2 regions of the Marinactinospora endophytica genome follow, and region 2 is predicted to be linked to the other one. Evidence: riboswitches for the same ligand, from Rfam matches in the RefSeq annotation. Region 2 holds a riboswitch; the other holds the start of a gene.

Region 1 (15,479 bases), on a different contig from region 2:
CAGGGCGACCACCGCGTCGGCCCCCAGCGGCCTCGCGGTGCGGCACGCCACGCGGGCGCCGTTGCTGCGTCCCGCGAGCACCAGCGGGACGCCGGGGAACCTGGCGCGCACCGCGGTGACCACCGCGCTCCACGCCTCGTCCTGGGGACGGGTGGCCGACCCCGGCATGGCGCGCCCGGCCACCCGGTAGGGCTGGGTGACCCGTGCCACCGCGCCGCCCGAGGCGACGACGGCGTCGCGGACCGCGAGGATGTCGGGCGCGTCCACCCCGCCGCCCGCGCCGTGGGTGATGACCAACAGGAGGGTGGGCGGGCCCTCGGGCTCGTCGAGGTCCACCCGGGCCGGGCCTCGGGGCGTGTCGATCTGCATACGGCCAGGCTAGTGCCGCGACGCCTCGCGCGGACCGGGGTCGTTCACCCCGTCCGGTCCCCTTGTGACGCGCGCTCGCGCAGGTCGTCGCGGAGCGCCGGACCCCACACGTAGTCGTCGGGTACGGCGACGGCCTCCTCCATCGCCCGACGCAGCTCCGCCGGACGCGCGGCCCCGGTGGCGAGCGGCGGGGCGAGCAGGTCACGCATCCGGGTGATCGCCACGAACAGCTCTCCCGTCAGCATCGGGGTGCTGTTCTGGACGGCCGCGGTCTCGACGTAGGGGTCCCACCAGGCGCCGGCCTGCGCGCCGGGGTCCGCTTCCGTCTCCGCCGTGAAGCCGTCCCCCGGCTCGGAGACGGGGTGGAGGAACCCCCTCCGCAGCCGTGCGCGCACCTCTTGGGCGACCGCGGGGTCGGGGTGGTCCAACCCCTGCTCCCAGGTCTCGGCGGAGCCGGTGGTGTCTCCGCGCACCGCGAGCAGGCGGGCCAGTAGTTCGAACGCCACGCCGGCCGTTCCCGGATCGGGACGCGGGGTCACCGCGGAACCATCGGCGGCCGCCGCGGCGACCGCGCCGAACTGGGCGATCGCGCGTTCCACGTGCACCGCGCCGAGCAGGACGCGCAAACCGGTGTGCTCGCCTTCCTCCAGGCCGCGCAGCACCACCTGCTCGGCCTGTTCGACCTCGCCGCGGGACAGCAGCCGTCCGGCGTAGTCCAAGGCCGCCTCGACCACCGCCGGGGCCGCGCCGCCGCGCAGGGCGAGCCCCCAGTGCTCGCGCGCGGTCGCCTCGTCACCGCGCGCCTCGGCCAGCCGGGCCAGCCCGTGGTGGGCGACCGGGGCGTAGCGTCCCGCGTCGTACTCCAACGCCTGCCGCCACGCCTCGCCCGCCTCCCGGTGGGCGCCCTCCTCCTCGTAGGACAGCGCGAGATGGCAGGCGGCCCGCGGGGCGAACTCGGGATCGCCGGTGGCCATGGCGGTCCGGCAGAGGTCGCGGGCGCGTTCCACCTCGCCCAGGTCGCGGTGGATCACGGCCAAGCCGAACGCGGCCCGCGCGCGGTGGGGCCCGTCCCCTTGGGCCACGACCTGTTCGTAGAGGCGGGCGGCCGGTGAAAGCCGTCCCTGGCGGGCGAGGTCGCGGGCCTGTTCGCACAGGAGCGCGGGGTCGTGATCGTCGGTCATGGCGCTGGAGGCGGGCACACCGGGGGTCGCGGTCATCTGCGGCCACTTTCACGCGGGGGTGGTTGCACTCGGAGACTAGCGGGTGCCACGGCCCGGTCCCCCTGGGGCAGCGCGGCGCGTCCCGGATCCGGGACGGGACCGGCGGCGCGTCCCGGGGACCGTTGCGCGGCCCCCGCGTTTCCCGCCCTGCCCACCGTCGCCTCGGCCCCGGGACGGCGCCCTCGTCGAGCCCACCCGGCCGTCTTCCGGAGATCCGCCCGGAAGGCGGCCGAGTGGGGAGCGGATCAGTCCTCGAACGCCTCGGGGGCCGGGCAGGAGCAGACCAGGTTGCGGTCGCCGTAGGCCTGGTCGATGCGGCCGACCGGGGACCAGTACTTGTTCAGCCGCAGGGCCGGCACGGGGTAGGCGGCCTCGCTACGCGGGTAGGCGTGCGTCCACTCGTCGGCGCTGACCGCCTCGGCCGTGTGCGGCGCGTTCTTGAGCGGGTTGTCGGTGGCGTCGTAGCCGCCCTCGGCGACCCGTTCGATCTCGCCGCGGATGGCGATCATCGCGTCGATGAAACGGTCCAGCTCCTCCAGGTTCTCGCTCTCGGTCGGCTCGACCATGAGCGTCCCGGCCACCGGGAAGGACATCGTCGGCGCGTGGAACCCGTAGTCGATGAGCCGTTTGGCGATGTCCTCGTTGCTGATACCGGTCCGCTTGCTCAGGGCCCGCACGTCGATGATGCACTCGTGGGCGACCAGCCCGCCGGCGCCGGTGTAGAGCACCGGGTAGTGGGCCGCCAACCGCTTGGCGATGTAGTTCGCGCCGAGCACCGCGGCCTCCGTGGCCGCGCGCAGGCCCCGCTCCCCCATCATCCGGATGTAGGCCCACGAGATCGGGAGGATCCCCGCCGAACCGAACGGCGCGGCCGAGACCGGGCCGACCCCCGTGTAGGGGCCGGCCTCCGGCTGCGCCGGGTGGTTGGGCAGGAACGCGGCCAGGTGGGCCCGTACGGCGACCGGGCCGACCCCGGGGCCGCCGCCCCCGTGCGGGATGCAGAAGGTCTTGTGCAGGTTGAGGTGGCTGACGTCGGCGCCGAACTCGCCGGGCTTGGCCCAGCCGAGCAGGGCGTTGAAGTTGGCCCCGTCCACGTACACCTGCCCACCGGCCTCGTGCACCAGGCGGCAGACCTCGGTGATGGTGTCCTCGTAGACACCGTGGGTGGACGGGTAGGTCACCATGATCGCGGCCAGCCGGTCGCGGTCGGCGTCGATCTTGGCCCGCAGGTCCTCCAGGTCGACGTTGCCGTCCTCGTCGCAGGCCACCACCCGTACCCGCATACCGGCCATGACCGCGCTGGCGGCGTTGGTGCCGTGCGCCGAGGCGGGGATGAGGCACAGGTCGCGCCCCTCCTCCCCGCGGTCGCGATGGTAGGCGCGGATGGCCAGCAATCCGGCGAGCTCTCCTTGGGAGCCCGCGTTGGGCTGCAGGGACACGGCGTCGTAGCCGGTGACCTCGGCGAGCCATCTCTCGAGGTCGCGGATGAGCTCAAGGGTCCCGGCGGCCTGGTCCAGCGGCGCGAACGGGTGGAGTCCGGCGAACTCCGGCCAGGTGATGGGCTCCATCTCCGCGGTCGCGTTGAGCTTCATGGTGCACGAGCCCAGCGGGATCATCGTGCGGTCCAGCGCGAGGTCCTTGTCGGAGAGACGGCGCATGTAGCGCAGCAGCGAGGTCTCGCTGCGGTGGGTGGTGAACACGGGGTGGGTGAGGTAGTCGACGTCGCGCCGCAGGGCCGCCGGCAGCGCGTCCGCGGCGGCCGGGGGTTGCGCCACCTCGGCGACCGGCTCGGCGGCCGTGCTCGCGAAGGCCTCCAGCACCAGGTCGACGTGCTCGGAGGTGGTCACCTCGTCGCAGGAGAGCCCGACCGTGTCGTCGTCGGCGCGCAGCAGGTTGATTCCCCGCTCGCGGGCGGCGTCGACGACCGCCCCGGCCCGACCGGGGACCCGGACCCGCAGCGTGTCGAAGAACTCCGCGTGAAGCACCTCGGCGCCCTGCGCGCGCAGCCCAGCGGCGAGCCGGGTCGCGTGGCCGTGCACCCGTTCGGCGATCGCGCGCAGTCCCTGGGGGCCGTGGTGGACGGCGTACATGCCCGCCATCACGGCGAGCAGCACCTGGGCGGTGCAGATGTTGCTGGTCGCCTTCTCCCGGCGGATGTGCTGTTCGCGGGTCTGTAGGGCCAGGCGGTAGGCGGGCCGGCCCGATGCGTCGACCGAGACCCCCACCAGGCGTCCGGGAAGCTGGCGCTGGAGGCCCTCCCGCACCGACATGTAACCGGCGTGCGGCCCGCCGAAGCCCATGGGGACGCCGAAACGCTGGGTGGAGCCGACCACGATGTCGGCGCCGAACTCTCCCGGGGAGCGCAGCACGGTGAGCGCGAGGATGTCGGCGGCGACCACGGCGAGGGCGCCGCGCTCGTGGGCGGCCTCGATGAGGGCGCGCGGATCGCGTACGGCCCCGCTCGCCGCGGGGTACTGCACGAGCACGCCGAAGGCGTCGCCCGCGGGAAGCCCCTTGTCAAGGTCGGCCACGACGACGTCGATCCCCAGCGGCTCGGCCCGCGTGCGCAGCACGGCGAGGGTCTGCGGGAAGATGTCGGAGTCGACGACGAAGGTGGAGCTCTTGGCCTTGGTGGCCCGGCGGGCCAGGGTCATGGCCTCGGCCGCGGCGGTGGCCTCGTCGAGCAGGGAGGCGCCCGAGACCGGCAGTCCGGTCAGGTCGGCGACCATGGTCTGGAAGTTGAGCAGGGCCTCCAGACGTCCCTGGGAGATCTCCGGCTGGTAGGGGGTGTAGGCGGTGTACCAGGCCGGATTCTCCATGATGTTGCGCAGGATCACCGGCGGGGTCACGGTGTCGTAGTACCCCTGGCCGATCATCGAGGTGAGCACCTGGTTGCGTCGGGCCAGCGCGCGCAGTTCGGCGAGCGCGGTCCCCTCGCTCGCCGCCTCGGGCAGCGACAGAGGGGCGGGTCGGCCGGGGGCGCTGAGGATGTCCTGGGGAAGGGCCGCGGCCATCAGCTCGGCCGTGGAGGAGAACCCCACGGTCTTCAGCATGGTGTCGCGTTCCGACGGGCCGGGGCCGATGTGCCGGTCGGCGAAGTCCAGTGCCGGCTCGCCGGCCGGGAGATGGGCGGGCGTGGGCTGGACGGACATGGAGACCTCCTGGTCGCTGGGCCGGCGGGCGGCGTGCTCCTGGTCTCCCCCTCTGTCACCCACGTTGGCCGCGCCGCGGGCTGTGTCGCCCGCTGTGCTCCAGAGTGCCTCTCCACACGGTCCTTTTGCCTGAGAGGTTACTGGGGAGTGTTGCCCCGTCGGCGCCCCGTGGAGGGGTCTCTCCCGTGTGGTATCAACGGCGGTCGTTCAAGCGGATTATCCCTTATCGGGCTCTTCGCCATAAAACAGGGCTGGAAACGGCCCTGTTCCACCTTGTCGGAGCGAAATCCACCCGATACGAACAACGGCGCGGGATCCCTTAAGCGGGATCCCGCGCCGGGGAGCCTAGCAGGGCGCCCAGTGGCCGATCCGGACCACCTCGGCCGTAGCAGAGACATCGGGAGAACGGGAAGCCAGACGGCGAACCGGGCGACGCCCGGAGGGCTCAACCGGTGCGGCGCCGTCTCCGGCGCGCCAGCTCGTCGGCGGGATGGGGGTCGGCCTGCAGGGGTTCGGCGAGCCGCTCGCCCGGCACCTCGCTCAACGACCCCTCCAGCTCGCGCCAGACACGCCCCAACGCGATGCCGAACACGCCCTGCCCGCCCTGGAGGAGGTCGACGACCTCATCGGGCGAGGTGCACTCATAAACGCTGACCCCGTCGCTCATCAGGGTGATCTGAGCGAGATCGGCCGTGGGGCGACGGCGCAGGTGATGGACCGCGGTCCGGATCTGTTGCAGGGAGATCCCCGTGTCCAGCAGACGCTTGACCACCTTCAGGATCAAGACGTCGCGGAAACTGTACAGGCGCTGGCCGCCCGCTCCGGGCGCGGGCTCGATGCTGGGCTCGACGAGCCGGGTCCTCGCCCAGTAGTCGAGCTGACGGAACGTGATCCCCGCGGCGGTACACGCCGCGGGGCCACGGTATCCGACGTCCATCGGCAGCGCCACCACGTCCTCTTCACACAGCAGGCCCTGCTCTCCAGCTCGCCGTAACGCTGATCGCCTGTGGTCGGAGGCTTGCTGCTTACCGCTCGTAACCGCCACGCCGAACCTCCGGCTCCTCGACCTGCGGCGGTTCGACAGGGGGAGATAAGGGTTACGCCGCAGGTTGTTTCGACAAGACGGTAAGCCGGGGGGATGCAGAGCGTCAACGAAGCCGGTCGGCGCGTCGCGGCTCCCTTTGTTCCACCCGACGGCCCGGCCCGAGGGCGGCCGTCGACGGCGGGACCGGGACCGTCTCAGGTCGTTCGGCCGAAGTCCTCGGGTGTGATGTTGTCGAGGAACTCCCTGAACTTCTCGACCTCGTCCTCCTGTTCGTCGGGGATGGGCACCCCCGCCTCGTCGATCACGTCATCTCGCGCGTAGATGGGCGCACCCGTGCGCAGAGCCAGCGCGATGGAGTCCGAGGGGCGCGCGCTCACCTCGACCCCGTTGGAGAACACCAGCTCGGCGTAGAAGATGCCATCGCGCAGCGCGGTGATGTTCACCGTGGTGAGCGTGGCGTCCAGGGCGTCGAGTACGTCACGGAAGAGATCATGCGTGAGCGGCCGGGCCGGCATGACCCCCTGCTGCGCCAAGGCGATCGCGGTCGCCTCGACCGCGCCGATCCAGATGGGGAGGTAACGCTCCCCGTCCGACTCCTTCAGCAGGACAATCGGTTGGTTCGAGGGCATCTCGACCCGGACGCCGACAACCTCCATGTGCTTCACTGCGGCTCCGTCCCACGACTTGTCGTGCCGGAGGGGCACTCGCCAAGCTGTGCTCTGCTCCGTCTTTCACGGTACACCGCCAAGGCCCGAGCGCGTCGAGGCGGGAAACGTGCGGTGATCTGCGGGAACCGCATCGCTCCCGTACCTCAAAACCGGATATTCCGGATATGTTCCACGTCGCGCCATCGGTGGTGGTCTTCGTTAGAAAGCTCTCCGGCTCGGCGGTGGCGCAAACATCCGTACGGCCGGCCGTGTCCACGGCCGGCCCTCGGTCAGCCGCGCCGCTGGCCGGTCAGCAGAACCAGGCGGAACTTCCCGATCTGGACCTCGTCACCGGCGTTGAGCTCGGCCTCGTCGATCCGTTCACGGTTGACGTAGGTACCGTTGAGGCTCCCGACGTCGCGCACCCCGAAAGAGGAGCCGCGCCGGAAGAACTCCACGTGGCGACGCGAGACGGTCACGTCATCCAGGAAGATGTCACTGTTGGGGTGACGTCCCGCCGTGGTGAGGTCGCTGTCCAGCAGGAAGCGGCTGCCGGCGTTGGGGCCACGCTTGACCACCAGCAGCGCGGTGCCGGGGGGCAACGCCTCGACGGCGGCGGAATCGGCGACGGGCTCGTCACGCGCGTCGGCCTCGGCGTCCATGGCCTGGATCTTGGAGATCGAGATCGTGGACGTGGTCTCGCCGACGGAGTCGCGGTATTCCCGGGGCTGCGGCGCGTCCTGTCCTGGCCTGCGGAGGGGGACACCACAGTTGGAGCAGAAACGGGCATCATCCGCAACGGCGTGACCGCACTGCGTGCAGTAAACGCTCGACATAGGTCGGCTCGGCCTCCTACCGCACGGGGCGGTGCTTGATTCGGCTGGTCATCTTCTTGCTGCCAGGGTGCCCGGTGTGAACCGGCCCTGCTGCCGGAAGCGGGGACGGCACGGCGTCGCCCCGCCGCTCGCTTCCTCCTACGGTCTCATTCCCCCATGGTCGGCTCGCTTCCCGTCCTCCGCCCCGACCGTTCGCACATCCCGGTGGATACGGGCGGCGCGGTTCCGCCGGGAACACTCGACTCTAAACCATATCTGCGTCACGCCCACGCCTCGGCCAGAGCCGCTCTGCACTCCTCGCGCTCGCGGCGCCTTGAAGCCCTCGGGGACGTGGCGGTGCCACCGTGCGCTCTGTGCCCCGGCCACAGCCCCACGGGCCGGCGATCCGGCCGTGTGGGAGGCGCCAAGGCCCCCCACACGCCCGTGCCGTCGGCGACGACTCAGCCTTCGGCCCGCTCGACCACGGCCGCCCACTCCTCCAGCAGCCGCTGGGCGGCGTCGTTGTCGGGCCCCTCGGCCCACAGGTGGGTGACGGCTTCGGCGGTGTCGGGCAGGACCAGGGCCCAGCTCCCGTCCGCCTCGATCACCCGGACGCCGTCGGTGGTGTCGATCTCGCGCTCTCCGGCGGCCTCGACGACCTCGCGCATGACGCTGCCCTTGACCGCCCACGGGGTGGGGACCGAGCGCCGCATCAGGTGGGCCCGCGGAATCCGCTCGTCGATCTGGCTGAGGGACAGCTTGGTCCGCGCCACCAGACCCAGCAGGCGGACGAAGGCCGCGATCCCGTCGCTGGTACGGGAGAACTCCGGAAGGACGAACCCGCCACGGCCGTCAGCGGCGAAGATGATGTCGTCGGCCATCGCCGCCTTGGTGAGCTCATCGGTCGCGGTCGGCGTCCACTGGACCTCGACACCATGGAACCGGGCGACCTGCTCGGCGACCCGGGTGGTGGTCACCGGCAGCGCGACCCGGCCGCCACGGCGCTCCGCGGCCACCAGGTCCAAGACCACCAGCAGCGCCCGCTCGTTGTCGACCAGTTCCCCGTTGCCGTCCACGATCGACAGCCGCTCGGCGACGGGATCGAAGCGCACCCCGAAATCCGCCCCAGAGGAGCCGACGAGCTCCCCCAGCCGTTGCAGGTCGCGCATCTGCTTGGCCAGCGTGTCGGTCGGCGACGCCTCGTCGAGCCGGTTGTTGACGGTGAGCACCTCCACGCCGATCCGGCCCAGCAGCGAGGGCAGGACGAGCGATCCGGTGCCTCCGGCGCAGTCGACGACGACCTTCAGCCCCGCCTCGGCGACACCGGAGGTGTCGATGCGACGCAGCAGTTCGTGCGCGTAGTTCTCGATGTCGCGCGACGGGAAGGACAGCTCGGCGATCTCCCCGGGGAAGGCCCGGCGGTACTCCTGCCGGGTGAACACCCGCTCCAGTTTGCGCTGGGCGGCCGGCGACAGGTCGGCTCCCCGTTCATCGAGGAAGATGATGTCGACCGACTGGGGGTCGCCGGGCGTGGTGCGCAGCGAAATACCGCCCCCCAGACCGGTCTGACTGGTGTGGAAGCGCGCCACCGGGAGCGGTACCGCCTCCAGGTCCTGCACGTTGATGGCGCCCGCGGTCAGCGCGCTGATGACCGCGCGCTTGAGCGTACGCGCCGCGCGGGAGACGTCGCGCGAGGTGGTGACCACCGTCCCCTTCTTCAGGGTGGTGGCATAGGCGCTGGCCAACCGGACCGCGAGCTCCGGTGTGATCTCGACGTTGATCAGACCGGACACGCCCCGGGGACCGAACAGCGACCGCTGGCCGCGCGACTCCCAGATGACGTTGGTGTTGACGACCGCTCCGGCCTCGATCGTCTTGAACGGGTAGACCTTGATGTCGTTGGCGAGGTAGGCCTCGGACTCGATGACGCATTCCTCACCGACGACCGTGCCCTCCTCGATCCGGGCACTGGCCATGACGTCGGTGTTCTTGCCGATGACACAGCCGCGCAGGTTGGTGCTGGCCCCGACGTAGACGTTGTCGTGGATGACCGCCCGGTGCAGGAATGCCTCGGAGCGGACGACGACGTTACTGCCGAGGACGGTGAACTCGCGCAGTTCCGCGCCCGCTTCGACCTTGGCGTAGTCGCCGATGTAGAGCGGCCCCTTCAGGACCGCGTCGGGATCGACCTCGGCTCCCTCGGCCACCCAGATCCCCGGGGACATCTCGAAGCCGTCGATCTCGACGTCGACCTTGCCGGAGAGCACGTCGGCCTGCGCGCGAACGTAGCTCTCGTGGGTTCCCACGTCCTCCCAGTAGCCGTCGGCGATGTAACCGTAGAGCGGCGCGCCGTCCTTGAGGAGCTTGGGGAAGACGTCACCGGACCAGTCGACGACCTCGCCGGCCGCCACGTGGTCGAGGACCTCGGGCTCCATGATGTAGATACCGGTGTTGACGGTGTCGGAGAACACCTGCCCCCACGTGGGCTTCTCCAGGAAGCGCTGGACCCTCCCCTGTTCGTCGACGATGATGATGCCGAACTCCAGCGGGTTGGCCACCCTCTTGAGCCCGATCGTCACCATGGCGCCGTTCTCGCGGTGGAAGCGGACCATGTCGCTGAGGTCGATGTCGGTGAGCGCGTCACCGGAGATCACGATGAACGGCTCTCCGCGCAGGTGCTCTTCGGCGTTCTTGACGCTTCCCGCGGTACCGAGTGGAACCTCTTCGGCGACGTAGTGGAGGTTCATGCCGAGTTCTTCGCCGTCGCCGAAGTAGTTGCGGATCAGCGTGGCGAGGAACTGGACGGTCACGACCGTGTCGTCGAATCCGTGCCGCTTGAGCAGCCGCAGCACGTGTTCCATGATCGGCCGGTTCACGACCGGCAGTAGGGGCTTGGGCTGGTTGGCGGTCATCGGGCGAAGGCGCGTGCCCTCGCCCCCGGCCATCACGACGGCCTTCATCGCCGCCACCCCCGAAGCCCGCTCATGTTTCGGCGAAACGCCCTTGGGCGCGTTCTCATGGTGGGGACGTCGCTCCCTTCCTGTCGCTGGACGGTGGTCCGGACTCACCGGCGCGCCGGCGGGAGAGCCGTCCTGAGGGACGGCCGTCCTCGGTGGTATCGGGATCCTGCCGTGTGGCCGCCTGGCGCGTCGCGGGCCCTTCACCCGCCTGGACCGCGCGGTCGGCCCGTCGGCTCTGCCCGATCAGGCGCAGACCTTGGACCGCGTAGAGCAGTCCGGCCCACCAATAGATAGCCGTTCCCCAGATCGCGAACGCCCAACCCACAATTTGTGCGACTTCGCCGACAATTCCGTCATATCCAGCCACGAACAGCAACGGAAACGAATACAGCAGGCACAGGGTCGCCGCCTTGCCCGCGAAGTTGACCGGGAGCGTTCCGTACCCGTAGTAGCGCAGGACGGGAAGCGCGACCACGATGAGGACGTCGCGCACGACGAGGATCGCCATGAGCCACCACGGAACGATGTCGCGCATGACCAGACCGAGCAGCGCCGCGAAGATGTAGAGACGGTCGGCCATGGGATCCAGGACCGCGCCGAGACGGCTGGTCTGGTTCCAGGCGCGCGCGATCTTCCCGTCGAGCCAATCGGAGATCCCCGCGAACGCGAGCACACCGAGCGCCCACCAGTCGGCCTGGGGCACGAGCACCAGCCACAGGAAGAGGGGAACCCCCAGCAGCCGAACGATGCTGAGCAAGTTCGGGATCGTCCAGACGCGGTCTCCCACGGGGCCCGTCGCGTTCGTTTGGATCGCCACCCCACCTCCCTGTACCCGTTGTCGAGCCTACCCATTGCAGCCCAAGAGCGCGCCGTGGCAGACGCGCACCTTCTCAGCGGCAAATCAGTACATAACAGACAAAAGCCCAAGATACGCGAACAGCCACCCGTTCCCCTGCCCGCAACATCCCAGGAGATGCACCTCTCACCGGCCGCGTCCCCAGGCACCTGGCCACTCCAGGCCGCATCGGGGTACCCACCCGATCCAACGATCCGGCGGTGGAGAAGTTTCCGCGTGCGCGCCCCGTATCCGGGCCTAGCGGGTCAGGCCGGTCCGGCCGCCTCCGCGGTCAACGCCTGGAAGAGACGAGGGTCCTTCCCCTCGTGCGGATGCCACAGCACGCCGATTCCGAAGGGGTGGCCCACGACCTCCACCGCCTCGACCGTGCCATCCGCGGCCCAGGCGACCGGCGACAGCCCCGGAGCGATCCGGTTGAAACCCTGGGTGTGCGACTCCAGCACGGTCGCGCGATCGCCCAGGACCCGTCCCAGTCTGCTGGTGACACTGACCGATATGTCGGTGGAGGCCGGACGGCCGGTCGTGGGAGCGTGCTCATGGTGCCCCAGCGTCTCCGGCAGGTACTGCAGCAGGCTTCCCCCCGCGGCCACATTGAGGACCTGGGCTCCCCGGGCCACCGCCAGGAAGGGACGCCGCGCCCGGATCAGGGCGCGGGCCAAAGCGAGCTCGAACCGATCCCGCCGGGAGTCGGGATCCTGGGTGCGGGGGTGCGGGGGTTCGCCGTACTCGGCCGGATCGACGTGCGCGCCCTCCGTGAGAATGAAACCGTCGAATCGCTCCACCAGGTCGCCCACCCCGCTCGGCGGGGTGGGCGGGATCGCCACCGGCAGCCCTCCCGCCCTGCCCACCGCCCGCAGCCAGGGGGCGGCGACGACCGCTGCCTCACGGACCCAGTCCCCCCAGCGCGCGGCTTCCAGGTGACCGGTGATTCCGATGAGCGGGCGGGGCATGGTGCGTCCTCCTCAGGAGACGGTGCCGGCCACCGCGGGGTCGGCTGCGCTCATAATGGCGCACCAAGCCTTACGAGCGGGTTGTCGTAATTGAACCGATAAATACGTTAACAACGGAAGGTCAAAACACCCGTTCCGCCATCGTTCCCACCTCCGGGCACACGGCCCTCCGCGCCCCCTCTCCCCGGACATCCACAACCGCGACAACCGTCCTTCAGGTAAACGAAGCAGCAATTATTCGGAATCGGTTGTCGTCCCTCGGGACAAGGGAATGTTCGCCCCAGGACAACCCGACCGGACGCCGGTGGCGAACCCGCATCGGAGCCGCCACCACCGCGCGGACGCGGTGCCGGCGCCACCTGCGCGATCCGGAGGGGACGCATCGGCTCCACGCGGACGAGCCCGCGCCTGGCGGCGGAGACGTTCGAACTCCTCACGAAGGAGCGATGTCGCCGCCCGCGACGGATCTCCAGCGCGAGCGACTGTTCGTCGCGCCGATCCGGATCGTGCGCGACCTTGAGGACCCGCGTGCGCTCAGCGCTCCCTCTGCCGGCTCGGCCACGGCCACCGCCGGTTCGCGGGCACAGACGCGCTGATCGCGACGCCGGGCCGTTTCGCCGCCCCTGCCCGGGGCACCGAGTCGCGACAGGTCTGGGCATCACCTGGTGGCGCACCGAGGTGGTCGTCCTGGAGCGTCCCCGCCAGGGGCCCGCCCGGATCGCCCGCACCCGTATCCGCCGGGCCACCGCCTGCCCTCCAGGTGACACGCCGGCCCCGGGACCGATGCCCCTATCCGATCGCCGGCGCTCCGCGCAGCGGCGACCTGCCACGGCCGCTGGCGCGCACGGCCCCGGAGGCCGAATGAGCGGCGCCCCGGCCTCCCCCACCCGTCCGGGGGATCGGCTCCCTCGGCCCGCCCACGGGCTCGATGACGCTGGACGCCGAGTCGGGCCACGCCCTGATCCGTGTCCCCGACGGCGCAGTCCCGGCCCCGATCGGGGCGGCTGTGACCGATGGCGAGGTTCTCGGGACCGGCCCCGTCCCCTGCACGGGGCCGAAGAGCGCACCGAACCGAGCCAGCCCGCCGGCCTGTCCGCGATGACCGTGGCACACCCGTGCGCGTCGTGGCGGTCGCGGAGAGGGATGAGACTCCGCCGCCTCGTCAAACCCGTCGGCGTCCGAGCAGGTCCCCACCGGCGGGGCCCTGCACGGCCCTCTGCCCGACGTCATCGGCCGTTTCGGCCACCCTGAAAGAAAAGACACGACTCATGCCGGTCGAGCCGACGCGGTCCCGACCCGCCGCGGTGGGGACGACCGGAGGCCATACGGCTTGCCGCCGCGGGTGATCGGGCGGCCAGGGCGTCGACGAGGTTCCCGTGGTCCACAGAAGTCCTGAGGGGAGATCTCAGGCGGTAACGCCACGTCGGGCGTCTCCTGGAGGCCGTCCGGTGGGCGGCCGAGGTGACGCCATCCGGCCACCCCTATTCGCTAATACCCCTAAAAGGAACAATAAGGGAAAAAACCACTTCTGCCACTTTCAAACTGATCGATCATCAAATCGGTATGTAAGTGGTCTCTGTTTCTGATGGTGAGCCGTGATTAAATCAGCCGCTTGACGGCCGCCACCTCAACGGATACCGGACGGCCACAATCGGCAAGAAGCGGCTGCGGCGCAGCATGCCCGCGGACGCCAGGACGGAAGGGAGCGCCCGTGTCCGAGAGCACGGTCGGCATCAGACCACCCACCACCCCCAAATGGACGCCGCTCCGCATCCTCGTGTGGGTCGCGGTGGCGGTCGTGGGGGCAGGCGCGTGGAGCGTCATCGCGCTGGCGCGTGGCGAGGAGATCTCCGCGGCCTGGCTCATCTTCGCCGCCCTGGCCTCCTACGCCATCGGCTACCGCTTCTACTCCCGCTTCGTCTCCTACAAGGTGCTGCGGGTGGACGACACCCGGGCCACCCCCGCGGAGCGGATCAACAACGGCGCCGACTTCCACCCCACCGACCGCCGGGTGCTCTACGGTCACCACTTCGCGGCCATCGCCGGCGCCGGTCCCCTCGTCGGCCCGGTGCTCGCCGCGCAGATGGGATACCTGCCGGGCACGATCTGGATCATCATCGGCGCCATCTTCGCCGGGGCCGTCCAGGACATGGTCGTGCTGTTCTTCTCCATGCGCCGCAACGGCAAGAGCCTGGGACAGATGGCCCGCGAGGAGATCGGTCCGGTGGGCGGCGTCGCGGCGCTCATCGCCGTGCTCGCGATCATGGTCATCTTGCTGGCGGTGCTGGCGATGGTCGTGGTCAACGCGCTCGCCGACTCGCCGTGGGGCGCGTTCTCCCTGATCATGACGATCCCCATCGCGCTGTTCATGGGTTTCTACCTGCGCTATCTACGCCCAGGACGGGTCATGGAGACCTCCGCGATCGGCGTCGTCCTGCTGCTCGCGGCGATCGCCGGCGGCGGCTGGGTCGCCGAGCACGCCGTGCTGTCCGAGGTCTTCCACTTCACCCACAACGAGCTGACCTTCGGGCTGATCATCTACGGCTTCGTGGCCTCGGTACTGCCCGTCTGGATGCTGCTCGCCCCGCGTGACTACCTGTCGACGTTCATGAAGGTCGGCGTCGTCGTCCTCCTCGCCGTCTCCATCCTCGTCGCGATGCCGTCCCTGCGCCTGCCGGCGTTCACCGATTTCGCGTTCAACGGCCAGGGGCCCGTCTTCTCCGGTTCGCTGTTCCCGTTCGTGTTCATCACGATCGCCTGTGGCGCGCTCTCGGGCTTCCACGCCCTGGTCGCCTCCGGAACCACTCCCAAGCTCATCGAGAAGGAGTCCCAGGTCCGGATGGTCGGCTACGGCAGCATGCTGACCGAGTCGTTCGTCGCGATCATGGCGCTCATCGCGGCGTGCATCATCGACCCCGGCGTCTACTTCGCCATGAACATGCCGGCCGGCGCGCTCGGTGACACCGTGCAGAGCGCCTCGGCCGCGGTCACCCAACTGGGGTTCACGGTGACCCCCGAGACCCTTCAGACGGTCGCCCAGCAGATCGAGGAGGAGAGCGTGATCGCCCGCACCGGCGGCGCGCCCACCTTCGCCCTGGGCGCCGCGCAGATCTTCTCCACCGTGTTCGGCGGCCAGGCGATGATGGCCTTCTGGTACCACTTCGCCGTCATGTTCGAAGCCCTGTTCATCCTCACCACCGTCGACGCCGGTACCCGCGTGGGGCGCTTCATGCTCCAAGACACCATCGGCAACGTCTACAAGCCGATGCGTGACGTGAGCTGGAAGCCGGGACTGTGGCTGACCAGCGCGCTGATCGTGGGCGGCTGGGGATACTTCCTGTGGGCCGGTGTCAACGACCCCCTGGGCGGCATCAACCAGTTGTTCCCGCTCTTCGGCATCGCCAACCAGCTGTTGGGGGCGGTCGCGCTCGCGGTCTGCACGACCCTGTTGATCAAGTCGGGACG
Region 2 (15,479 bases):
ACTGCTCTCGTCGATGAGGTTGCCGTGCTCGATGCAACGGACCCCCAGGCGCAGGCCGCGGTTGACCGCGCGGGCGGTGTAGGCGTGACCGGTGACGTAGCGGTTGGCGGCCTCGGCCTCTTCGACGACGGCGCGGATCTCGTCGTCGGCGGACTGCACCGAGTCGATCCGGTCGGTGGGTGAGGCGACGCCGCCCGACAGCATGATCTTCACGTGGTGGGCGCCGGTGCGCAGCTGTTCCCTGGCGGCCTTGCGGAACGCGACGGGGCCGTCGCAGACGATCGCGGCGCCCGGGCAGCAGGCGTGGTCGTCGTGGACGTGCCGGCCGCGCGGCCGGAAGTCCCCGTGCCCCCCGGTCTGCGACAGCGCCTTGCCCCCGAAGATCAGGCGGGGGCCGACGAACAGTCCGTCGGCCATGGCGTCGGCGAGGCCGTGGTCGCCTCCGCCCACGTCGCGGACGGTGGTGAAGCCCCGTCGCAGCATGTCGGAGAGGGCGCGGGCCGCGTAGGCGGCGACGTAGGAGGGTGCCCGGTCGGAGACGGATCCCAGGTCGGCGCTGAGCGCCGTGACGTGGACGTGGGCGTCGACGAGACCGGGCAGCAGGCTGGCGCCGGCCAGGTCGATCACGTCGGCGTCGGCTCCGGGCGCCGTCCCGGTCCCGTGGTCGGCGATCAGCCCGTCCCGGACCAGCAGCCACGATCCGGGGCGCGCGGTCCCGGCCTCGGGATCGATGAGGTTGGCGTCGGTGAACAGGACCGGTCGGGTCGACATGGGTTTCCTCCGGTGGTGTGCTCGGGCACGGCAAAGGACCGCGCCCTTGTGCAATATATGTTGCACAAGAGGCTCGGGGAAGACCCCCGAGGGGCCGGCACGGCACGCCGGACCGACGGGGAATCATGGGTGCCGTCCGACAGGGAGCCGGACCGGCGCCGACCACGCCGCGGAGGACGAGGGAGACCATGCCCGACTGGATCGAGGAGGCACTGGCCGGCGGCCGGCTGGGCAGGGCCGGCGAACAGGTGATCCGGGTCCTTCGCGACGAGCCCCGGTTCGCCTCCTACGCCACCACCTCCCAGCTCGCCGAGCGCGCCGGGGTGAACGTGGCCACCGTGGTACGCGCGGCGCAGCACCTCGGCTTCGCGGGCTGGCCCGCGCTCCGCATCGAACTGCGCTCGCGCTACCTGGCCTCCCTGAGCGCGGGCGAGGTGCTGGCCGAGCACGCCCCCTCCGACGCGGATCCCGTCCAGGCCGCGGTCCGCTCGGATCGCGAGGCGCTGCGGATGCTCGCGGCCACGCTGGACGTCGCGGCCGTGCGCGCGATCGCCGCGGCGCTCCACGGGGCGCGACGGACCCTGGTCCTGGGTTCGGGCACCTTCGCGGCGCCGGGCCTACAGCTCGCCCACGCGGCGGGGATCATGGGCTACGACGTGGAGATGCGCCAGTCCGGGGGGACCGGGCTGGTCAGCGACCTGGCCCGGATGGGGGAGGGGGACCTGCTGATCCTGTGCGACCTGTGGCGGCTGCCCCGGGCGATCGCCTCGGCCGCCGAGATCGCGGTGCGGCGGTCGGTGCGGACCGCGGTCCTCACCGACCGCCGGGACTCCCCCTTGGTGGAGACGGCCGCGCACGTGGTCCTGGTGCCCAGCGAGGGGGCGGGGATGTTCCCCTCCCTCGCCCCGGTGATGACGGTGGTGCACGCGATCCTGGCCGAGCTGGCGCGGGTCGGCGGCGAGAGGGCGTTGCGCGCGGCGCGCGAGAACGAGCGCCTGTGGGAGCAGGCCGGCCTCTTCTGAGGAGGCGCGCGGCGGGACGGGAGGCCCGGCCGGGAAGGTCTCGCCGAGGGTGTTCCGCGTCACACTATCTGCAATAAATGTTGCATTGTGGGATGCGACACTGCTTTCATCGTGCGAACTCGGCTGGTCCTCTCCCCGGTTCCAAGGCGGCCCCGTGCACACCATTCACCTTGTCATCCTCTGCGTCTATCTCGTCCTCATGCTGGGCGTCGCGTTCTTCTTCCTGCGCTCCGGTCGCATCGGCGGCGGCGACGACTTCATGTTCGCCGGTCGCAGCCTGCCCCGGCCCGTCATGATCATCACGATGCTGGTCACCTGGGTCGGATCGGGGACGATCATCGGCGGCGCGAACTTCGCCTACACCTACGGCCCGCTCGCCGGAATGGTCTTCTTCGCCGGCACCCCCTGCGGCATCCTCGTCCTCGTCCTGATCGCCCGGCGCATCCGCCGCGCCTCGCGCTACACCATCCCCGAGCTGCTGGAGGCCCGGTTCGGCACGGGGGTGCGCACCGTCGCCGCGATCGTCACGACGGTCGCCTACCTCGGCCTGGTCGCCTCCCAGTTCATGGGCGGCGGCTACGTCGTGAGCCTGGTGACCCCGCTGAGCCCCACCCAGGGGACGATCCTGGTGGCCGTCGTCGTCACGGTGCTGACCGTCACGGGCGGGATGTTCTCCGTCGCCTACACCGACTTCGTCTCCGGCATCCTCATCCTGTTCGCCCTGCTGGTCTCGCTGCCGCTGGTCTTCGCCGCCGTCGACGGGCCCGGCGCCTACTGGGCGGCGCTGCCCGAGCACGCCACCACCTTCAGCGGCGGCCTGTCCGGTCTCCAGCTGCTCGGCTACTTCCTGCCGCTGTTCCTGCTGCTGCTCGCCGACCAGAACATCTACCAGCGCATGACCGCGGCCAGTGATGAGCGCGCCGCGCGCTCCTCGACGCTCGGGATGTTCTACACCAGTTTCCTGGTGATCGTCCCCGTCGTCCTGCTGGCCTCCGCCGCCGCCATCCTGATGCCGGGGATCAACGGCGACCTGTCGGTGCTGGGCCTGGCCTCGCAGGGGTACCTGCCCGCCGTCATCGGCGGTCTCCTCCTCGCCGGAGCGGTGGCCTTCGTGATCACCACGGCGTCGTCCTTCATGCTCTCCGGCGCCTCGAACATCACCTACGACCTGTGGGTCCGCTTCGCCAAGCAGGAGCCGGGAGACCGCGCCCGGCTCCTGGTGCAGCGCGGCGCGGTCCTGGGGATCGCCGTGGCGGCCTTCGCGCTCGGCCTGTTCTTCCCCACGGTCCTGGAGCTGCAGATGTACAGCTACACCATCTACGGTGCCGCGATCACCCCGGTGGTCTTCGCGGTGCTGTTCTGGCGGCGGGCCACGACCGCCGGCGCGGCGGCCGCCCTGCTGGTCGGCGCCCTGACGACCATCGGCTGGGAACTGGCCGGGACGCCGGGCGACCTCAACGGGGTCATCGTGGCCCTGCCGGCGGCGCTGGTCGCCCTGGTCGCCGTCAGCCTCGTGACCAGGGCCCCCTCCCCCGACCAGGTGGCCGCTGCCCAACGGTGACCCGCGGCGGTCCCGCCCCGGCCCGCCGCCCCCTCCCCGGGCGGCGGGCCGGCCGTGCCGGCGCCCCCTCCGGGTCCGGACAAGCCGGGCGGGCGCTGCTAGGCTGGCGAGCGGTCGCCGACCCCGCACGGGAGAGCGTCCACGCAGCCTGCGCGGACCGCCGAAGGAGCAATCCCTCCCCACAACCTCTCAGGCGCACGGACCGTACGGGCGAGACCACTCTGGAAAGCAGGGGCGTGCCCCTCGCCGAAGGTGCAAACCGCGTCACGGCGCGGTGAAGCTCTCAGGCCCCGATGACAGAGGGGGAGGATGGCAACGCCTGTGGAACAACGACGTCCATCCTCTCGGGAGCGCCTATGACGGAGCCCACCACCCGCACCACCCCGCTGCACGAGGTCCACGAACGGCTCGGCGCGACCATGGTCGACTTCGCCGGTTGGGCGATGCCCCTGCGCTACGGCAGCGAGACCGCCGAGCACAAGGCCGTACGCGAGGCCGCCGGCCTGTTCGACCTGTCCCACATGGGCGAGATCCACGTCGCCGGACCGCAGGCCGCCGAAGCGCTCGACTACGCGCTGGTCGGTCACCTGTCCGCGGTGGCCGTCGGGCGCGCCCGTTACACGATGATCACCGACGCCGACGGCGGCGTGCTGGACGACCTCATCGTCTACCGTCTGGCCGACGAGGAGTTCCTCGTCGTGGCCAACGCCGCCAACACCGCCGTCGTCGCCGCCGCGCTGCGGGAGCGCGCCGCCGGCCTCGACGCCGAGATCTCCGACGAGTCCGCCGACTACGCGCTCATCGCGATCCAAGGTCCCCGGGCCGCCGAGATCCTGGCCCCGCTCACCGACGCGGACCTGGACACCATCAAGTACTACGCCGGCTACCGGCACACCGTCGCCGGGCAGCCGGTCCTGCTGGCCCGCACCGGCTACACCGGCGAGGACGGGTTCGAGATCTTCCTGCGCCCCGGCGACCAGGCGCCCACCGTGTGGGAGGCGCTCGTGGCGGCGGGACGGCCGCACGGGCTGCTCCCGGCCGGCCTGTCCGCCCGCGACACGCTGCGCCTGGAGGCCGGCATGCCGCTGTACGGCAACGAGCTGAGCACCGACGTCACCCCCTACGAGGCGGGGCTGGGCCGCGTCGTGAAACTCGACAAGCCCGGCGACTTCGTCGGCCGCGCCGCCCTCGCCGCCCGGGCCGAAAGCGGCCCCGTTCGCAAACTCGTCGGCCTCGTCGGCCGTGGCCGGCGCGTTCCCCGGCAGGGGTACGCCGTCATGCGCGACGATCAGCAGGTCGGCACGGTCACCAGTGGCGCGCCGTCCCCCACGTTGGGCAAGCCGGTCGCGGTGGCCTACGTCGACGCCGACGTCGACACCGCGAGCGGAACCTTCGCGGTGGACGTGCGTGGCCGCGCAGAGGCGGTCGACCTGGTCGAGCTTCCGTTCTACCGGCGGGAGCGCTAGACCATCCGAGGTGTGGCCCGTCCGGTCCGCGGTTCCCGCCCGCGGACCGGGCGGGTCGAGGCTGCGCGCGCCGGTCGTCGGCCGTGCTGGATAATGGAAAACCTCCTGGAGAGTTGAATTGAGCGTTCCCGCGGAGCTGGGTTACACGAGCGAACACGAGTGGGTGGCCATCAGCGACGGAGTCGCCACCGTCGGCATCACGGAGTACGCCGCCGAGGCCCTGGGCGACATCGTCTACGTGGAGCCCCCGGAGGTCGGTGCGACGGTCGCGGCGGGTGACACCTGTGGCGAGGTCGAATCCACCAAATCGGTCAGCGACATCTACTCCCCCGTCAACGGCGAGGTGGTGGAGGTCAACCCCACCGCGGTGGGCGATCCGGCGATCATCGGCGAGGACCCCTACGGCCAGGGCTGGCTGTTCAAGGTCGAACTCGCCGAGGAACCGACCGATCTACTCACCCCGGAGCAGTACACGCAGCTCACCGAAGGTGAAGGTTAACCACATGGCCGCCGAGAAGAACCTGCTCGACCAGTCACTCGCCGAAGTCGACCCCGAGGTGGCCAAGGCCGTCGGCGCCGAACTCGGCCGCCAGCGCGACACCCTGGAGATGATCGCCTCCGAGAACTTCGCCCCCCAGGCGGTTCTGGAGGCGCAGGGGTCGGTGCTGACCAACAAGTACGCCGAGGGCTACCCCGGCCGCCGCTACTACGGTGGCTGTGAGTACGTGGACGTCGTCGAACAGCTCGCGATCGACCGCGCGAAGGAGCTGTTCGGGGCCGAGCACGCCAACGTCCAGCCGCACTCCGGCGCCCAGGCCAACACCGCGGTCTACTTCGCGCTGCTCAAGCCGGGCGACACCATCCTCGGCCTGGACCTCGCCCACGGCGGCCACCTGACCCACGGCATGCGGATCAACTACTCCGGCAAGGTCCTCAACGCCGTCGCCTACCACGTGCGCGAGTCCGACGGCACCGTCGACTACGACGAGGTCGAGGCCCTGGCCAAGGAGCACAGCCCCAAGCTCATCGTGGCCGGCTGGTCGGCCTACCCGCGCCAGCTCGACTTCGCCCGGTTCCGCCGGATCGCCGACGAGGTCGGCGCGCTGCTCATGGTGGACATGGCCCACTTCGCGGGTCTGGTGGCGGCCGGCCTGCACCCCAACCCGGTGCCGCACGCCGACATCGTGACCACCACCACGCACAAGACCCTGGGCGGTCCCCGCGGCGGCCTGATCCTCGCCAAGGAGGAGTACGGCAAGAAGATCAACTCCGCGGTGTTCCCCGGCATGCAGGGGGGTCCGCTGGAGCACGTCATCGCGGCCAAGGCCGTGGCCTTGAAGGTGGCGGCCGGCGAGGAGTTCGCCGACCGGCAGCGGCGCACGGTCGCCGGCGCGCGCATCCTCGCCGAACGGCTCACCCGTCCCGACGCGGTCGAGGCCGGCGTGAACGTCCTGACCGGCGGCACCGACGTCCACCTGGTGCTGGTGGACCTGCGCGAGTCGCAGCTCGACGGCAAGCAGGCCGAGGACCGGCTGCACGAGATCGGCATCACGGTCAACCGCAACGCCGTTCCCAACGACCCGCGTCCGCCCATGGTCACCTCGGGGCTGCGCATCGGCACCCCGGCGTTGGCCACCCGCGGCTTCGGCGAGGAGGACTTCGCCGAGGTCTCCGACATCATCGCCGCGGCTTTGAAGCCCGAGTACGACGCCGAGGCGCTGCGGGGCCGCGTCAACGCGCTCGTCCGCAAGTACCCGCTCTACCCGGGTCTGTAGCGCCCTCGGCGGGCGATCCCCTTCCCGGTGGAGACACGCGCGGGGTCCGGCCACAAGCCGGCCCCGCGCACGCCGAGCGGCCCGACCCCGCCGCAGGATTTCAGGGGGAACCCATGGCCATCAGTGTCTTCGACCTTTTCAGCATCGGCATCGGGCCGTCCAGTTCGCACACGGTCGGCCCGATGCGGGCGGCCCGCGCCTTCGTCGACGGGTTGGCCGGGCTCGGCCTGTTGCCCCGCGTCGCCACGGTACGCGCCGACCTGTACGGTTCGCTCGCGCTCACCGGCAAGGGCCACGGCAGCGACACCGCCGTCATCTTGGGGCTGCTCGGTGAGACGCCCGAGGGGGTGGACGTCGACTCCGTGTCCCAGCGGTTGGAGCGGGTGCGCGCCCGAGGGCGTCTCGCGCTCGGCGGCGAGCACGAGATCGCCTTCGCGCCCCGCGAACACGTGGAATTCCGGCGGCGGGAACGTCTTCCGGGCCATCCCAACGGCATGCGCTTCACCGCCCTCGACGCCGCCGGCACCCCCCTGCACAGCGCCGTCTACTACTCCGTCGGCGGCGGGTTCGTCGTGGACGAGGAGGCCGTCGGCGCCGACCGGATCAAACCCGACGACACCCCGTTGCCCTACCCGTTCACCACGGCCGCGGAGCTGCTCGCGCTGTGCCGTGACACCGGCATGTCGATCAGCGCGATCATGCTCGCCAACGAGCGGGCGTTCGGCCGTGACCCCGGACAGATCCGTTCGGGGCTGCTGGAGATCTGGCGGGCGATGCGCCAGTGTGTGCGCCGCGGCGTGTCGACCGAGGGCACACTGCCCGGCGGGCTGAAGGTGCCCCGGCGCGCCCACCGCCTGTACCGCCAGCTGGGCGGGCGCTGTGACGAGTCCGGGTTGCTCGCTCCGGGACCCGATCTGACCGGTGATCCGATGCGCGGCAGCGACTGGGTGACGCTGTACGCGCTGGCGGTCAACGAGGAGAACGCCGCGGGAGGGCGCGTGGTGACCGCGCCGACCAACGGCGCCGCCGGCATCGTTCCCGCGGTCCTGCACTACTACCTGCACTTCATGCCGGGCGCCGACGACGATGGGGTGGTCCGGTTCCTGCTCACGGCCGGCGCCATCGGCATCCTGTTCAAGGAGAACGCGTCGATCTCGGGCGCCGAGGTCGGCTGCCAGGGGGAGGTCGGCTCCGCGTCCTCGATGGCCGCCGGTGGCCTGGCCGAGGCGCTTGGCGGAATCCCCGCCCAGGTCGAGAACGCGGCCGAGATCGCGATGGAGCACAACCTCGGGCTGACCTGCGACCCGATCGGCGGCCTGGTCCAGGTTCCCTGTATCGAGCGTAACGCGCTGGCCGCGGTGAAGGCCATCAGCGCCACCAAGATCGCGCTCCGCGGCGACGGCAGCCACTTCGTGTCGCTGGACAAGGTCATCACGACCATGCGGGACACCGGCCGCGACATGCACGACAAGTACAAGGAGACCAGCCGCGGCGGCCTCGCCGTCAACGTGATCGAGTGCTGACGGTCTCCTCCGCACGTGTTAACGAGGGTTGCGCCACAGAGTACGCGTTAACAAACTTCGCGCACTGGAGTGCGCTTGACCGACGTGATCGCTATCTGTACCGTTCTTCTCGAAGGATGGTGCACGCGATCGCGTTCCAGGCGGATTGATCGGGGCCGAGCCCGCGTGCCCTGACCCCGGATAAAGCCGTGCCCCGGGTGGCGTGCAATGCAGAGGCGAACCCGGGGCTTACACCGGCAACGATACCAAACCCCCTCGTCCCTGTCCTCTCGTGCCCTCAGTCGAGATAGAACGAAGGTCATCGTGAGCCCCGGCATCCCGGAATGGATGGTCTCCGCGTACTCGTCCCCTCGCCTCGCCCCCTACCTGCGGTGGTGTGACGGCGACGTCACGATGGCCGTCAACCTGTACCACTGGAACGTCATGGTGTCGGCGGCCTTCTACGGTCCGCTGCACACGTTCGAGATGGCACTGCGCAACTCCGTCCATAACCAGCTGTCCGCCCACTTCGATCGAGCGGACTGGTGGGAGAGCGTGCAGTTGCAACGTCCCGGTCCCAGTCTGGTCGACCAGGCGAGGCAGGCATGTCAGCGTCGCAAATCAACAACCACACCGGACGACATGATCACCGAGCTCACCTTCGGTTTCTGGGTCTCCCTGACCGCCCGCCGGTACGACCGGACTCTGTGGGTACCCGTCCTCCGCAAGGCCTTTCCGGGGTACCGAGGTCGCCGCGATGCCCTGCATGAGGAACTGGAATCCCTCCGCCTCTTCCGCAACCGGATCATGCACTACGAGCCCATCCACCGGCGGCACCTGGAGAAGGACCACGCGAAGCTCTACCGCGTACTTTCCTACATCAGCCCCGAGGCCGCGTCCGGGATCAAGCCCATGGACAGGGTGCCCGAGGTGCTCATGGTCAAGGAACAGATGTGCAGGGGCGATCTTCCGCCGAGCTTCTGAGGGAGGCCATCGTGGACCAGAACGGACCAAGGCTCGTGTCGCGTGCACAACTCGCCCGATACGCCGGGGTCAGCCGGGCCGCGGTGACCACGTGGCAGAAGCGGCACCATGACTTCCCCGAACCGGAGGACACGAAGTCTGAGCTCTTCGATCTCGACCAGGTCATCGACTGGCTGTCCTCACGCACCATCCCGGCCAAGGCCCGCCGCCCGAACGAACCTGTCGACGCCACCTACGCCGACCGTGTGCGCGCCACAGCGGCCGCCGACGCCCCGGGAGCGACGTCAGCGCCCGGACACCGATCCCCGGTCGGCACCGACGACGTCGACAACGCCGTCTTCCGTTTGTTGGCCGACCTTCGGGGTTTGTGCGCGCCCACCGAGTCCGCGCTCCTCATCGCGGTACTCGTCTTCCTCCGTTCCTCAGATGCCAACCAGTGGAGCCTTCTGCGAGAGCGGACCGGTCACGGCACCGTTGATGCGTCCGTGTTCGCGGCCGACTTCGGTGAGCACCTCCCTCCCTTCGTCCCTGGTGCCCTCCAAGGACTGGGACCTGACGCCTTCACCACGGCGGTCCGCGGAGTCGACTCGATCGACACCCACGGCCAAGAGCGGGACATCCTGTTGGCCGCCTTCAACAGCGCTCTCTCCTTCCTGGAGAAAAACTGGGACCCCCGCCACTCGATTCTGCGCACCCCGGAGTCAGTGGTGCGCACGATGGTGGACATCCTCACGCCAGACAATCCTTTCGACAGCGTGTACGACCCCTTCTGTCGGATAGGCGACTTCCTCACCGAGGCCGTACGCGTACGAACGGAAACCGACCCAGCGCGGATCCCCCGTGTCAGCGGTACCGTTCCCAACGAGCTGGTCTTCGGTATTGCGGGCATGAACATGCTGATCCACGGTATCGAGGCCGAGTTCGGTCCCCGCCCCGGATTTCCCTGGGACCGCGACGCCGCACACGACACCGCAGATCTCGTCCTGACCAATCCGCCGTTCAACCTGAGCGGCCCGTCCGAAGGCTCCCCCCACGAGAGCTTCCGCTACGGAGAACCACCGAAGGAGAACGCGAACTTCCGCTGGCTCCAGCACGTGATCGATCGCCTTTCCCCGAACGGTCGGGCGGGCGTGGTGATGGCCAACGGCGCATCAAGCTCCGCCAACGCCAAGGAAGCCGCCATCAGGGCGAACATGGTCGAGGACGGTGCCGTGGAATGCCTCATCGCCCTACCCGGCCAGCTCTTCCAGCACACTGCCATCCCCGTGACCCTGTGGATACTGAAAGCTCCGACAGGCGGGTGTGAGGAGATCCTCTTCATTGATGCCAGCAGACTTGGCCGTATGGCCTCGCGTACGACCCGAACTCTCCAGGAGGAGGACATCGCACTCATCCAACGCGCCTACAACGGATGGCGTGACGGGGAGCGAGATGACTTCGGGAGTGACGCGTCGAGTATCAGCCACGTCGCGACGATTCAGGAGATCCGCGACAAGAAGTACTCACTTCGCCCATCGATCTATGTGACCGGACGTGCACCGCAGACGAGCCAGGCAGAGCAAGCGGAGGCGCTCACATCACTCATCCAACGGCTGGACTCTCTGGAGGCACAGATTCCCTACATCGACGCCAGAACCAATCGGGTGCTCCAGGAGGCACGGAAATGGATTCGCTGATCGGCCCGCTACCCGATGCCTGGAGCGAACACCGGCTTGAAGAGGTCTGCGAGATCCAGGCAGGCCCCTCCGGCGCGAGCCTGCCCTCCCGGGAGTTCGGTGAGCAGGGGACCCCCCTGGTCAGACCCGGCGACATCGCCGACCGGCGGGTGTCGGACACCGGCTTGGCCCACGTCACCCGCACGACGGCTGGACGACTGCGCCGTTACCGGCTCCGCTCGGGCGATATCGTCGGCACCAGGACCGGAACAATCGGCAGATTCGCCCTGGTCACCTCGGATCAGCGAGACTGGCTGTACAGCACTCAACTGCTGCGGGTGCGATCTTCTGATCGCATAGACCCCGTCTACCTGGTGCACTACCTGAGTCTGCCCCCAATCCAGGACTGGATCGACAGACACGCCTCCGGAAGCACGGTCCGGTCGCTCACGGTGGACACACTGCGGTCGCTCCCTACAGCGCTACCTCCCCTGCACGTTCAGCAGGAGATCGGTGCGTCCCTCGAAGCCCTGGACGACAAGGCCCGCCTCCACGCCGAGATCAGCCGGACCACGAGCGAACTGCACGACGCTCTGGCCCCCATGCTGTTCTCTGGTCGGATGCCTGTTCCCATGGTGGACGCGACACCCGACAGCTCCGCAAGTGCCGCGGCTACCTGATCTTCCAGAAGACGCTACGGCGGCACGTTGTTGTTAACCGTTGCGCTCGCCAAGGTCATCACGACCATGCGGGACACCGGCCGCGACATGCACGACAGGTACAAGGAGACCTCGCGCGGCGGCCTCGCCGTCAACGTGATCGAGTGCTGACGGCCCCACCCGAACCACGGCCGCACGCACCGCGTCGAACAGACGAGAAACGCCCCCACCATCTGAACGGAGAGCGTGGTCACATGGACCTGCAGGAGCGCTACGCCCAGCTCCACAACGGGATCCGGTTCGCCATCGAGACCATCGAAGACGCCTACCGCCTCCCACCTCCCCTGGAAGAGGAACTCCACCACTGGGTGATCTCGGAGTGGGAGAGCAGGCGTTCCAGCATCGACTGGTGCGACAACGACCAGGACCTGCTCACGGTGACGAGCAACCTCACCCACCTGGCCCAGTCGTACCAGGAACTACGCAAGAGACTGTTCTCCGACCTGTACCACTTCGGCCCGGAGCCGCCGTGGCGGCGCGTCCATCACACGCTCGCCGTCAGGCTGCCGGTGCAGTTCCACCACAGCGACTCCGAGTACTACATCCTGCAGGACCGGGGCATGAACCGCTGGACGTTCCACGTCCACGGCTGGACCAGGTCTGAGAACGGCGAGCGTGAACCCACCGTCCGAGAGTTCGAGGTCGAGCTGACCGGACGCTCCTGCCGCATCCCCGACGAGCTCGAGGGAGACCGACTACTCGACCAACTCTTCTATGGCCTCATGCTGATGAAGGACGAGCACTACTACATGCGCACGCTCAGGGACGAGGTGGTCATGGAAGCGGAGCGGATCGTCCACGCGGAGGAGGACGACGGCCACGGCCGGGAGTGAGGGGAGGCATCACCCCTGTGGTGCCCGAGGCCGCTCCGGTGGACCACTGTCAACCGTTGCACTCGCCAAGATCACCACGACCGTGCGGGACACCGGCCGTGACATGCACGGCACGTCCCAGGAGACGTCGCGCGGCGGCCTCGCTGTCAACGTCATCGAGTGCTGAGCCCGTCCGCTTCGCGCGTAGTGACGGGTGGAGCGCGTCCTGGCCGGTGAGGTGGTGGCCGCCCTCCATCCGCCACCGCCCGCGCGGAGTTCACGGCGCGCTTCTCTCCACACGCTCCTTCGGGGACGCCCGCAACCTGCCCGCCGCCTCCTTGGGGGAGCACGCCGAGGACACGCCGGGCACGCTGATCAGCCACACGCTCGGCTCCGCTCCCAGCATCTCCGCCGTGCGCCGGGTGGCCCGGCAGAACGGTCTGCGCCTGATCCGGGACTCGGCCGACGGCCGGCGGGTCACACCACTCGCGGAGGGCACCGTTCAGCGAACGTTCGGTGCGGTCGTTGGCGAGGCGGGGGTGGCCGAAGGCTCCGATCTGTACCTCAAGGTGGGACGCAAGGTCGCCCGTATCGACCTGTGACCCTCGAGGGGTGGCGCTCCCACGCGGTGGGCGCCGTCCCGAGGCGGCAGCGGGTACGGCCGCAATCGGTTGGTGCTCGGCGCGCCCTCGCGGCTCCGGCCGCGCCGGTTCCCAGAGGCGTTCCCACGCCCGCGTTTCGAGGTGTCCGGGCGTGGGGAGACCCCGCCGGACGGAAGGGCGTCCGGCGGGGTCCGCGGTGGTGCTCAGCGCGTCAGCCGAAGTCGACGTCGCTGCACAGGTAGTAGGTCTGGTCCATGTGCGAGGCCTTCCAGATCGTGTAGACGACGTGGTGGCCGGTGCGCCCGGAGGTGTTGACGTCGATCATGTAGTTCTGGCTCGGGGCGTAGCTGCCGGTCTCCTCGACGAGTTCCAGGTCGTCCCAGCCGAGCGGCTCGGTGGTGGGGTCGTACCCCTGCTTGGTGACGTAGACCAGGAAGTAGTCCGCGCCGTGGCTGGCCTGGTCGTAGAGGTGGATCGTGAAGTTGTCCTCGACCGGCGTGGTCTTCCACTCCCCGACCGCGTCGAGGGAGCGGTAGCGACCGCTCTCGGCGTGGCCGCCGCTGCACAGCTGCCCGTCGGGAATGGCGCCCTGGTGGTCGCCGCCGACGTAGTCGCGGTACAGACCGTTCCAGTTCCACATGGCGTTGGGGTTGTCCTGCCACGCCTGCCAGCACATGGGGTCTTCCTGCGCCATGTCGGGGTTCAGGTGGTCGCTGCCCCAGCGGTCCCAGCAACCGTAGTTGCGGGAGGCGGGGTCGACGACGGACCCGTGGGCGGAGGCGGTACCCGTCCAGGCGACGAGGGAGAGAAGGGACACGGACAGTAGGGAGAGGGCGCGACGCGCCCGCCGGGTGGTGGTTGCAGTCTTCTCAGAGTGCATGCGCGGTCTCCGATTCCGGCTGGGGGTTCCGGATACTGGGAGCGCTCCCAAGTACTTCTCTAATTACCCAGCGAAACAGAACGGAAACATGGAGTTTCCGAAAAACGGACCGCACTTCTCCGGCAGGCGGCCGGGGACGGCCCAGACGAACCCGCTTCCCCTCGGGTCCTCGGGCCTCCCCGGCCGCTCCGATCAGCGCGTCACGACGGTCTCCGCGCGCTTTGCCGACCTACTCCGTCTCCTCCTCAAGCGCCGCGATGTCCATGTGGATGACCTCCCACAGATGCCCGTCGGGGTCCTGGAAGCTGCGGCTGTACATCGCCCCCTGGTCGATGGTGTCGATCGAGGGCGCTCCCCCGGAGGCCAGGGCGGCGTCGACGATGGCGTCCACCTCCTGCCTGCTCTCCGCGGACAACGCGATGATCGCCTCGGCCTGGGTCGTGGTGTCGGCGGCCTTCCTCGACATGGTGAAGCCCTCGAAGAAGTCGCGGACCAGGAGCATCACGGAGCTGTCCGGGCCGACGATCATGCACGTGGCGTTGTCGTCGGTGAAGCGCTGGTCGAAGGTGAAGCCGAGCGCGGTGAAGAAGTCGACGGACCGCTTCAGATCCGCTACGGGCAGGTTGACGAAGATCTTTCGGTTCATGTGAGCAACGTAACAAGCACCACTGACATTTCTCCGCTCCGCGCCGGAGACACGAGGGACCGCACCCGACATCGCTACGGCGATGACCTCCCAACGACGGAGGAGACGCGCACCACTCCGCTCCCCCCCCAGGGCGTCGTGCCGGTGCCCCGCCTCCCACGACACGTGGGAACGGACCGGAGGAAGCGTGGCCGAGCTCGCCGCCGTCCTCGGCCGCCCCGAACACCCGCGATGCCGGTAAGGAGCCCCGACCGGCCTTCGGGCCGGCTCCTGCGGAAACGTCGGCCGGAGCAGGCGTGGCACCGAACCGGGCCGCACGTGGGGTCGGCCGGTTCCGCCCGGAGCCGCGCACGGCGGCCACGGGGTCGCGGCCGGTGGCGCGGTGGACCTGCTCACCGGCCCACGGTGGAGCGGCGAGACGTCCCGTCCAGCGCGTCCGCGCGCTCAGGCGTGCTGGGGCGCCTCGTACTGGGTGCGCAGCACCCGCTCGCGCTGGTCGTCCGCCTCCAGCGGGCAGGTGGCGCATTTGGCGTCACCGTAGCGGTAGTAGAAGCAGCATCCCCCGCGCACCAGGAACAGCCGGTCGGTGTCCTTCTCGGCCAGGCGCAGCGGGAAGGGACGCTGCCGGGTGATCGCCCGGGGCGTCCCCGCGTTGAGGTGGCCCACCATACGGGCGGCGCGCTCCCACCCCTCGCGCTGGTCCCGTCCGATCTCCGCGGACAGGGTGAGCAACGCCTGGTAGGCGGCGTCGGCGATCATGCCCCACTGCTGCCGGGTTCCGTAACGGGTGTGCGCGCGCACCGCCTCGACCACCGGCTCCAGCACCGCGACGATCGCGGACATGAAACGAAGGTCGAGGGCGTCCTCGTCCTCGACGACCTCGACTCCCGGACGGCGCGCCATGGGATCGCCGGGGAGTACCGCGACATCGGGACGTTGCAGGGCGACCTGGTAGAGCCGGCCGCTCTCGTGAACACGCACCCACAACCGGTCGGCGGAGGGCAGCGGGGCCCGAGCGGTGAGGTAGACGGTCCCGGCGGCGAAGGACACCAGCTGGTGCCCGAGGTCGGCCGCGAGGAAGGCC

Evidence for each region. Region 2 has a riboswitch for glycine ahead of gcvT (glycine cleavage system aminomethyltransferase GcvT). Riboswitches for the same ligand answer to the same signal wherever they lie in the genome.
Region 1: it holds a riboswitch for glycine, as region 2 does, so the genes downstream of both, gcvP (aminomethyl-transferring glycine dehydrogenase) here and gcvT (glycine cleavage system aminomethyltransferase GcvT) in region 2, are expected to answer to the same signal.

What each region holds. Positions count from the first base shown of each region.
Region 1 is NZ_BAAGVM010000012.1:59,086-74,564, forward strand. It holds gene ACYVHU_RS20745 (alpha/beta hydrolase family protein) at 1-369, opposite strand, end outside; gene ACYVHU_RS20750 (tetratricopeptide repeat protein) at 414-1,586, opposite strand; gene gcvP (aminomethyl-transferring glycine dehydrogenase) at 1,835-4,741, opposite strand; glycine riboswitch at 4,849-4,937, opposite strand; gene ACYVHU_RS20760 (MerR family transcriptional regulator) at 5,187-5,786, opposite strand; gene ACYVHU_RS20765 (bifunctional nuclease family protein) at 5,981-6,451, opposite strand; gene ACYVHU_RS20770 (FHA domain-containing protein) at 6,724-7,269, opposite strand; gene ACYVHU_RS20775 (mannose-1-phosphate guanyltransferase) at 7,710-10,208, opposite strand; gene clsA (cardiolipin synthase ClsA) at 10,264-10,965, opposite strand; gene ACYVHU_RS20785 (gamma-glutamyl-gamma-aminobutyrate hydrolase family protein) at 11,310-12,014, opposite strand; gene ACYVHU_RS20790 (carbon starvation CstA family protein) at 13,726-15,479, shown strand, end outside.
Region 2 is NZ_BAAGVM010000006.1:294,263-309,741, forward strand. It holds gene ACYVHU_RS14245 (metal-dependent hydrolase family protein) at 1-771, opposite strand, end outside; gene ACYVHU_RS14250 (MurR/RpiR family transcriptional regulator) at 960-1,793, shown strand; gene ACYVHU_RS14255 (sodium:solute symporter family protein) at 1,948-3,354, shown strand; glycine riboswitch at 3,566-3,664, shown strand; gene gcvT (glycine cleavage system aminomethyltransferase GcvT) at 3,711-4,820, shown strand; gene gcvH (glycine cleavage system protein GcvH) at 4,939-5,319, shown strand; gene glyA (serine hydroxymethyltransferase) at 5,324-6,595, shown strand; gene ACYVHU_RS14275 (L-serine ammonia-lyase) at 6,709-8,118, shown strand; gene ACYVHU_RS14280 (hypothetical protein) at 8,422-9,081, shown strand; gene ACYVHU_RS14285 (N-6 DNA methylase) at 9,093-10,757, shown strand; gene ACYVHU_RS14290 (restriction endonuclease subunit S) at 10,745-11,416, shown strand; partial or broken gene ACYVHU_RS14295 (L-serine ammonia-lyase, iron-sulfur-dependent, subunit alpha) at 11,456-11,566, shown strand; gene ACYVHU_RS14300 (hypothetical protein) at 11,650-12,288, shown strand; gene ACYVHU_RS14305 (hypothetical protein) at 12,501-12,869, shown strand; gene ACYVHU_RS14310 (lytic polysaccharide monooxygenase auxiliary activity family 9 protein) at 13,081-13,749, opposite strand; gene ACYVHU_RS14315 (VOC family protein) at 13,979-14,395, opposite strand; gene ACYVHU_RS14320 (IucA/IucC family C-terminal-domain containing protein) at 14,840-15,479, opposite strand, start outside.